One region of the Streptomyces sp. NPDC006326 genome, then DNA from elsewhere that is predicted to be linked to it. Evidence: riboswitches for the same ligand, from Rfam matches in the RefSeq annotation. Region 1 holds a riboswitch; the other holds the start of a gene.
The links. Region 1 has a riboswitch for cobalamin ahead of cobN (cobaltochelatase subunit CobN). Riboswitches for the same ligand answer to the same signal wherever they lie in the genome.
Positions count from the first base shown of each region.

Region 1 (4,405 bases):
TTCGAGGGCGGCGGCGCTGCGCGTGGTGCCCATCTTCGCGGCGAGCGCGGGGACGGCCGGGTCGGAGAGGGTGCAGATCACCTCGTTGTCGGCGGGCAGCCGCTTGCGGGTGACCCCGCTGGCGACCATCTGCACATCGCAGAGGACGGGGGCGCCTGCGTGCAGCGCGGCGCGTGCCCGCAGTACGACGTCCGGGGTGTAGCCGAGGTCCTGGGGCAGGTCGGTCATTCCGCAGGCGTGAATCATGCGCACCGCGACCTGGGCGACGGAGGCGGGCAGCCCGGAGAGGTCCGCCTCGGCGCGGATCGTGGCAAAGGACTGGCGGTAGATCGCCGCGCCGTCCTTCTCGTACTCGAACACTGTGTACTCGCTCATTTCTTCGCTGCGTCGTGGGAGGTGGTGCGGCGTGCGGCCGCGAGGGCCGCGGGAAGTGCGGAGAGGGGGACGCCGTGCTGCGCGGCGCTGCCTTCGGTGGCCACGTCGTACCCCGAGGGGGTGGCGACCACGTCGACCCAGGCGGTCCCGCGGGGGTGTCCGCAGCGCCGTTCGCAGCCGGACCAGTGCACGGGGCGGGCACCGCGGGCCTGCTCCACCACGCTCCGCGCGTCGGCGCGGACGTCGGCGAGGGACTTGGCGCAACCGGGCCTGCCGGTGCAGGCGGTGACGGACTCCCAGGGGCTGCCGGGGCTCACCACCAGTCCGGCGCCCTCCAGCAGGGCCGGGGCGGTGCCGGTCCCGTCCCCGGGCCGTTCGGGCGGGGCGGCGGGCGGGGCGTCGGGCAGGACGATGCTGCGCCAGGGGGTGATCCGCAGGCGGTGCCCGCCCCGGTCCGCGACCTGGACCAGCGCCCGCCACTGAGCGGTGGTCAGGCGGCCGAGCGGCGGCAGGACGCACAGCACGGCCCGGTCGCCGGCGCCGCTCCGCCCGGGGCGGGGAGGGGCGGCGTACGGCCAGGCGGGGTCGGCCGTACGACTCGCCCCAATGCCGGCGGCGGCCAGCCGCAGGACGAACTCCTCGGCCCGCAGGGCGCGTTCGGGGGGCAGTTCGGATACGCGCCAGGCGCGGGTGCCGGCCGCGTCGGCGGTGTCGAGGAAGTGGAGGGCGGCGAGCAGCGCCGCCCGGGGTGCGTCGGCCGAGGACAGTTCCACCGCGTCCGCGGCGCGGCCGAGGCGGAGCAGGGCCCGGCCGCCGGGCCGGGCGAGCACGGTGATGTCGGGGCCCAGTGCGGCGACGTCCCCGCGGCCGTCGTCGAAGGCGAACAGGAACCGCCCGGACAGGGCGGTGGCCCGGGCGCTCGCGCACAGCAGCCGGTCCAGTTCGCCGGCCCACGGCAGTACGTCGGGCCGGCCGGAGCCGTCCAGTCCGGACAGGGGGGTGGCCACGATGTTGCGGACCCGCTCGTGGCCGGGTGCGGGCAGCAGCCCGGCATCGTCCAGCAACGCCGCCAGCTCGGCGCCGCATTGGTCCGCCAGCCCGCGCAGCTGGACGTTGCCGCGGGAGGTCAGCTCCAGGTGCCCGTCGCCGAACCGGTCGGCCGCGAGCGCGAGCCGGGAGGCCTGGCCGGCGGTGAGCAGGCCGGCCGGGATCCGGATGCGGGCCAGGAACCCGTCGTCCGCGGCGTGCAGCCGCAGCGCGCCGGGGCAGGCGTCGCCGCGGTCGCGTATGACGGGTTCGTCCCGCGATGCGGCGGAGGGGGGCTGGGGCGGCATGGCGGCGAGCATACCCACGATTGCCGCACCCCGACCTGTGGCCGTCGCCACCCGCCCCTTCCGCCCCCACCTGCCCGAATCCCGCCCGGGGCGCACACCCGCGCTTCCGGGCGCCCCGGGTGCGCCCCGGTGACCCCTGCTCCCGGCCGGTGGCCCGGACACCTAAGATGACCACCGGCGGGCCACCTGGCCCGTCATCGCCGAGGACGGCGACATGGGAGGAAGCCCGGTGCGAATCCGGCGCGGTCCCGCCACTGTGAACCCTGCGGAGCCATCCGCCGGGTGAGTCAGGAACTCCCGTCGTCCTCACTGCCCGGGGCGCGGAAACCCCGAGGAAGGCCTGCCGCCGCATGATCCTGCTGCTGTCGACGTCCGACACCGATCTGCTCAGCGCCCGCGCCGCCGCCGACGGCCCCGTCCCGTACCGGTTCGCGAACCCCTCCCGCCTTCCCCTCGACGACCTGCCCGGGCTGCTCGACGGCGTCGACCTGGTCGTCGTACGCCTCCTGGGCGGCCTGCGCGCCTGGCAGGACGGCCTCGACCTCCTCCTCGCCCCCGGGCAGACCCGTCCCGTCGTCGTCCTGACCGGCGAACAGGCGCCCGACGCCCAGCTGATGGAGGCCTCCACGGTCCCGATCGGCATCGCGGCCGAGGCGCACGCCTACCTCGCGCACGGCGGCCCGGCCAACCTCGACCAGCTGGCCCGGTTCCTCTCCGACACCGTGCTGCTCACCGGCCACGGCTTCGAGCCGCCCGCCGCCGCGCCCACCTGGGGGCACCTGGAGCGCACGCCCGTACGCCCGTACGGCCCGCGGATCGCGGTCCTCTACTACCGCGCCCACCAGATGAGCGGCAACACCGCCTTCGTGCACGCCCTGTGCGACGCGATCGTGGAGGCCGGCGGCACCCCCGCGCCCCTGTACGTCTCCTCCCTGCGCACCCCGGAACCGGAGCTGCTGGCCGAGCTGGCGTCCGCCGACGCGGTGATCACCACCGTGCTCGCGGCCGGCGGCACCAGGCCCGCGACCGCCTCCGCGGGCGGCGACGACGAGTCCTGGGACGCGGGAGCGCTCGCCGCGCTCGGCGTGCCGATCCTCCAGGCCCTGTGCCTGACCGGTTCGCGCAGCGCCTGGGAGGAGAACGACGAGGGCCTGTCGCCGCTCGACGCCGCGACCCAGGTCGCCGTACCCGAGTTCGACGGCCGGCTCATCACCGTCCCGTTCTCCTTCAAGGAGTTCGACGAGGACGGCCTGCCCGCGTACGTGGCGGACCCGGAGCGGGCCGCCCGCGTCGCGGGGATCGCCGTACGGCACGCCCGCCTGCGGCACATCGAGCGCCGCGACAAGAAGCTCGCGCTCGTGCTGTCGGCGTACCCGACCAAGCACTCCCGCATCGGCAACGCGGTCGGTCTCGACACCCCGGCCAGCGCGGTGGAACTGCTGCGCACCCTCATCGCGGGCGGTTACGACTTCGGTCCCGTCGAGGACATCCCCGGCGTGGTCTCCGGCGACGGCGACGAGCTGATCCGCGCCCTGATCGAGGCCGGCGGCCACGACCAGGACTGGCTGACCGAGGAGCAGCTGGCCCGCAACCCGGTCCGGATCCCGGCCGCCGACTACAAGCGGTGGTACGCCGAACTCCCGGCCGAGCTGCGCGAGAGCGTCGAGGAGCACTGGGGCGAGGCCCCGGGCAACATGTTCGTCGACCGCTCCGCCAACCCCGAGGGCGACATCGTCCTCGCGGCCCTGCGCCGCGGGAACCTGCTCATCCTGATCCAGCCGCCGCGCGGTTTCGGCGAGAACCCGATCGCGATCTACCACGACCCGGACCTGCCGCCCTCGCACCACTACCTGGCCGCGTACCGCTGGATCCAGGCGCGCGCGGAGGACGGCGGTTTCGGCGCCGACGCGATGATCCACCTGGGCAAGCACGGCAACCTGGAGTGGCTGCCGGGCAAGAACGCGGGCCTGTCGGCGGCCTGCGCCCCGGACGCCGCGCTCGGCGACCTGCCCCTGGTCTACCCGTTCCTGGTCAACGACCCGGGTGAGGGCACCCAGGCCAAGCGCCGCGTGCACGCGACCCTGGTCGACCACCTGGTCCCGCCGATGGCGCGCGCGGAGTCGTACGGGGACATCGCCCGCCTCGAACAGCACCTGGACGAGTACGCGCAGATCAGCGCCATGGACCCGGCGAAGCTGCCCGCGATCCGCGCGCAGATCTGGACCCTGATCCAGGCCGCGAAGCTCGACCACGACCTGGGTCTGGAAGAGCGCCCGGACGACGACGGCTTCGACGACTTCCTGCTGCACGTCGACGGCTGGCTGTGCGAGGTCAAGGACGCCCAGATCCGCGACGGCCTGCACGTCCTGGGCGGCGCCCCCACGGGCGGGGCCCGGGTGAACCTGGTCCTCGCGATCCTGCGCGCCCGCCAGATCTGGGGCGGTACGACGGCCCTGCCGGGTCTGCGCGAGGCGCTGGGCCTGGACGAGTCCGCGGCCACCCGTACCTCGGCCGATGCGGTGGAGGAGCAGGCCCGGGCGCTGGTCCAGGCGATGGAGGACGCGGACTGGGCCCCGGAGGCGGTGGCTTCGGTGGCCTCCGGCCACCCGTCGGCCGTGGCGGACGTCCTGTCCTTCGCGGCGCGCGAGGTCGTCCCGCGCCTGGCGGGCACGACCGACGAGATCGCGCACGTGGTG
Region 1 is NZ_JBEXRC010000032.1:51,746-56,150, forward strand. Features, by position in the region: gene ABZ128_RS23600 (precorrin-8X methylmutase) at 1-375, opposite strand, end outside; gene cobG (precorrin-3B synthase) at 372-1,709, opposite strand; cobalamin riboswitch at 1,870-2,027, shown strand; gene cobN (cobaltochelatase subunit CobN) at 2,060-4,405, shown strand, end outside.

Region 2 (4,405 bases), on a different contig from region 1:
CGGGCATCATCCCGGCGGTCCTGCACTACTACATGAACTTCGTCCCGGGCGCGGACGAGGACGGCGTGGTCCGCTTCCTGCTGGCGGCGGGTGCGATCGGCATGCTGTTCAAGGAGAACGCCTCGATCTCCGGCGCCGAGGTCGGCTGCCAGGGCGAGGTCGGCTCGGCCTGCTCGATGGCGGCCGGCGCCCTGGCCGAGGTCCTCGGCGGCTCCCCGGAGCAGGTGGAGAACGCGGCCGAGATCGGCATGGAGCATAACCTGGGCCTGACCTGCGACCCGGTCGGCGGCCTGGTGCAGATCCCGTGCATCGAGCGCAACGGCATGGCCGCGGTCAAGGCGGTCACGGCGGCCCGGATGGCGATGCGCGGCGACGGCTCCCACAAGGTCTCCCTGGACAAGGTCATCAAGACCATGAAGGAGACGGGCGCCGACATGAAGATCAAGTACAAGGAGACGGCCCGCGGCGGCCTCGCGGTCAACGTCATCGAGTGCTGAGGGGGCGCGGGCGCCCGGCGGGGTTGGGCCGGACGGCGGATTCGGGGAAATCGGGGGCCCCGGAGTGAGGACTTTCGCCGGACGGGGGTAGTCGCGGGTACACCCCCGGATCCATCCTCGCCCGCGCCTGACCCGCGCCCGAAGAGAGGCCCACCCCATGACCGGCACCGAGCACGGCGTCCTCCCCCTCCTGTTGGATGCCGCCCCGGCCCCGCTGCCGATCCTCGGCGCATTCGTCTACCGGCCCGAGCGGCCCTACGAGCTGAGCGTCGACTTCCTCGGGGCCGGTACCCGCCTGGCCCGCTGGGTGTTCGCACGGGACCTGCTGCTCGACGGGGAGGCCTGCGCCACCGGCGACGGGGACGTCCGGGTGTGGCCGGGGTGGGCGGGCAGCGAGCCCCGGGTCTTCCTCTCCTTCAGCAACGGTGTGCACGGCTGCGTCGTCTCCGCCCGGGCCAAGGACGTGCGCATGCTGTGCCGGCGGCTGGTCGAGCTGGTGCCGCGGGGCCGGGAGCAGCGGTACTACGACCTCGACGCCGAACTCGACGCCCTCCTGACCCGCTGAGCGACTTTTTACCGATTTTGCCCGTTTCGGGTGGAACCGGTGGGGTGAGCGGGGATGTCTTTCCCGACGACACTGTCCCCGTCTCTCCCGAACCAGGGGGACGCCATGAACCATCCGCACCGCCGGCGGGTGGTGGCCCTCGCCACCGGAGCCCTGCTCACCGCCGGAACCGCTCTCGCCGCTCCGGCCTCCACCGCGACCGCGACGGCCACGGCCGACGCCCAGCGCACCCCGCTCGTCGTCAACGCCCGCTGGGGCGGGCACTGCACGTACGACCGGATCGTCGTCGACCTGCGGGGGCACGTCCCCCAGGTCGAGGTCACCCGTGTGCCGAAGCTCGTCCAGGACGGGTCCGGCAAGCCCGTACCACTGCCCGGCACGCACTTCCTCCAGATCCGCCTGCACCCCGCCCAGGCGCACGACCGTTCCGGGCAGAGCGTCTACCACGGGCCGAAGCTCGCCCGGATCCGTCTGCCCAAGTTGCAGGGGCTCGCGATGACCGGCGACTTCGAGGGGTACGTCACCTTCGGGGCCGGCTTCCGCGGCAAGCCGGCCTTCCGCTCCTTCACCCTGCACGCGCCCGAGCGGTTCGTGCTGGACGTCGCCCACCGCAACACCTGCGGCTGACCGGCACCGGCGGCCTCAGCGGTGCTCGGGGTTGGGGAAGTCGAAGCGGCAGCCCGCGTCCCACTCGGAACGCTGGTTGCCGTGCGCCGGGATCCCGCCCGAGCGTTTGAGCAGCGCGGCCAGATGCATCAGGTTCCAGGACATGAAGGTCGTGTTCCTGTTGGTGAAGTCGTTCTCGGGTCCGCCCGATCCCGGGTCGAGATAGGAGGGTCCCGGCCCGGCCTCCCCGATCCAGCCGGCGTCGGCCTGCGGCGGGATGGCGTAGCCGAGGTGCTGGAGGCTGTAGAGGACGTTCATGGCGCAGTGCTTCACGCCGTCCTCGTTGCCGGTGATCAGGGCACCGCCGACCCGCCCGTAATAGGCGTACTGCCCCTGCTCGTTCAGGAGCGAGGAGCAGGCGTAGAGCCGCTCGACGACCTGCTTCATGACGGAGCTGTTGTCGCCGAGCCAGATGGGGCCGCACAGCACGAGGATGTCGGCGGCCGTGATCTGGCTGTAGAGCACCGGCCACTGGTCGCTCTCCCAGCCGTGCTCGGTCATGTCCGGCCAGACGCCGGTCGCGATGTCGTGGTCGACGGCGCGGATCAGCGAAGTGCGCGCTCCGGCGGCCTCCATGACGGCCCGGCTGCGGTCGATGAGCCCCTCGGTGTTGCTGGTCTCGGGGGAACGCTTGAGGGTGCAGTTCACGTAGACGGCACTGAGGTCGGAGTAGTCGTAGTCGGCAGCCACGCCCCCAGCCTGTGCACGGCGGGCCGGGGCCGCCACCGGGCCGCACCCGTGCGGGGGACGCCCGGGCCCGAAGTGGAATCCCTTCGTCCTGCAGGCGCGTTTGGGCCGGGTTGTTACCGGTCCGTCCGGACGACTAGGGTCAGCGGGCCTTGGTGTACGGGAAACCGGTGGAAAACCGGTGCGGCCCTCGCCACTGTGAACGGGAAGTCCGGCTCCTCCCCCAGCTGTCACCGGGGGTGCCCCCAGCGGGAAGCCACTGGGCTGCGCGGGAGTCTCCGCTCGGCCCGGGAAGGCGGAGCCCGGGCATCATCACCCGTGAGCCAGGAGACCGGCCGGGGCGCGTTGTCCATCCACGAGGTGCTGGAGAGGTCTCCCACTCATGCATATAGCCGAGGGCTTCCTGCCCCCGCTGCACGCGGTCGCCTGGGGCGCCGCGTCCGCTCCGTTCGTCGTCCACGGCGTACGCGCCCTCACCCGCGAGGTGAAGGCGAACCCGGAGAGCACGCTGCTGCTCGGCGCGTCCGGGGCGTTCACGTTCGTCCTGTCCGCCCTGAAGATCCCGTCGGTGACGGGAAGTTGTTCACACCCCACCGGGACCGGGCTCGGGGCGATCCTGTTCCGGCCGCCGATCATGGCGGTGCTCGGCACGATCACCCTGCTCTTCCAGGCGCTGCTGCTGGCCCACGGCGGTCTGACCACCCTCGGCGCTAACGTCTTCTCCATGGCCGTCGCCGGCCCCTGGGCGGGCTACGGGGTCTACGTGCTGCTGCGGCGCTTCGGCGTCCCCCTGATGGTGACCGTCTTCTTCGGCGCCTTCTTCGCCGACCTGGTCACCTACTGCGTGACCTCCGTGCAGCTGGCCCTGGCCTTCCCGGACCCGGGCAGCGGCTTCCCGGGCGCCCTCCTGAAGTTCGGCGGGATCTTCGCGGTCACGCAGGTCCCGCTGGCCGTCAGCGAGGGGCTGCTCACCGTCCTCGTGATGCGGCTGCTGATGCAGTCCAGCAAGTCGGACCTGGTCCGGCTGGGTGTCGCGAAGCTCACCGGTTCCACCGAGCGGAAGGCGGCCGTCCGATGAGCGGCAAGACGAGCCGGAACGCGAAGATCAACGGCCTGCTGCTGCTCCTGGTGGCCGCGCTCGCCGTCCTGCCGGTCGCCCTGGGCATGGGCGAGGGCAAGGAGGAGCCCTTCGCCGGTGCGGACGCACAGGCGGAGACGGCCATCACCGAGCTCAAGCCGGACTACGAGCCGTGGTTCTCGCCCCTGTACGAGCCTCCCTCCGCCGAGGTCGAGTCGGCGCTGTTCGCCCTGCAGGCCGCGCTGGGTGCGGGCGTGCTCGCGTACTACTTCGGGGTGCGCAAGGGCCGCCGCCAGGGGCTCGCCCAGGCGCAGGCCGCCGCCGGGGCAGAGCCGGCGGAGTCGTAGCCGGTGCTGCCGATCGACGTGGCGGCCCACAGCAGCCGCTGGCGCGGCCGCCATCCGCTGGAGAAGGCCCTGCTCGGGCTCGGGCTGACGGTCACGGCCGTGTGCCTGCCTCCCTGGCCCGGCGGACCGCTGACCGCCGCCGCGACGCTCGCGGTGCTCCTCGGTCCGGCGGGGGTGTCCGGGCGGCAGCTCTGGCGGGCCTTCCGGATTCCGCTGGGCTTCTGCTTCACGGGGGCGGCGCCCCTGCTGCTGGCGGTGGGCGGCCCGGCGGGGCCGCTCGCGCTGGCCCCGGACGGCCCGCGGCATGCCGCCGAGCTGCTGCTGCGCACCTCCGCGGCCTCCCTCGGGGTGCTGCTGTTCGCCTTCACCACCCCGGTCTCGGACGTCCTGCCCCGGCTGGTCCGGGCGGGGGTCCCGGCGCCGGTCGTGGACGTGGCGCTGGTCATGTACCGGATCGGCTTCCTGCTGCTCGACTCCCTGGCCCAGGTCCGGCGCGCCCAGGCGGCCCGGCTGGGGCAGGCGGGGCGGGCGGCGGTGTGGCGCTCGCTGGCCGGGCTCGCCGCGA
Region 2 is NZ_JBEXRC010000037.1:14,792-19,196, forward strand. Features, by position in the region: gene ABZ128_RS25420 (L-serine ammonia-lyase) at 1-497, shown strand, start outside; gene ABZ128_RS25425 (SsgA family sporulation/cell division regulator) at 655-1,062, shown strand; gene ABZ128_RS25430 (hypothetical protein) at 1,168-1,689, shown strand; gene ABZ128_RS25435 (flavodoxin family protein) at 1,705-2,418, opposite strand; cobalamin riboswitch at 2,519-2,770, shown strand; gene ABZ128_RS25440 (energy-coupling factor ABC transporter permease) at 2,798-3,493, shown strand; gene ABZ128_RS25445 (energy-coupling factor ABC transporter substrate-binding protein) at 3,490-3,840, shown strand; gene cbiQ (cobalt ECF transporter T component CbiQ) at 3,844-4,405, shown strand, end outside.
Region 2: it holds a riboswitch for cobalamin, as region 1 does, so the genes downstream of both, ABZ128_RS25440 (energy-coupling factor ABC transporter permease) here and cobN (cobaltochelatase subunit CobN) in region 1, are expected to answer to the same signal.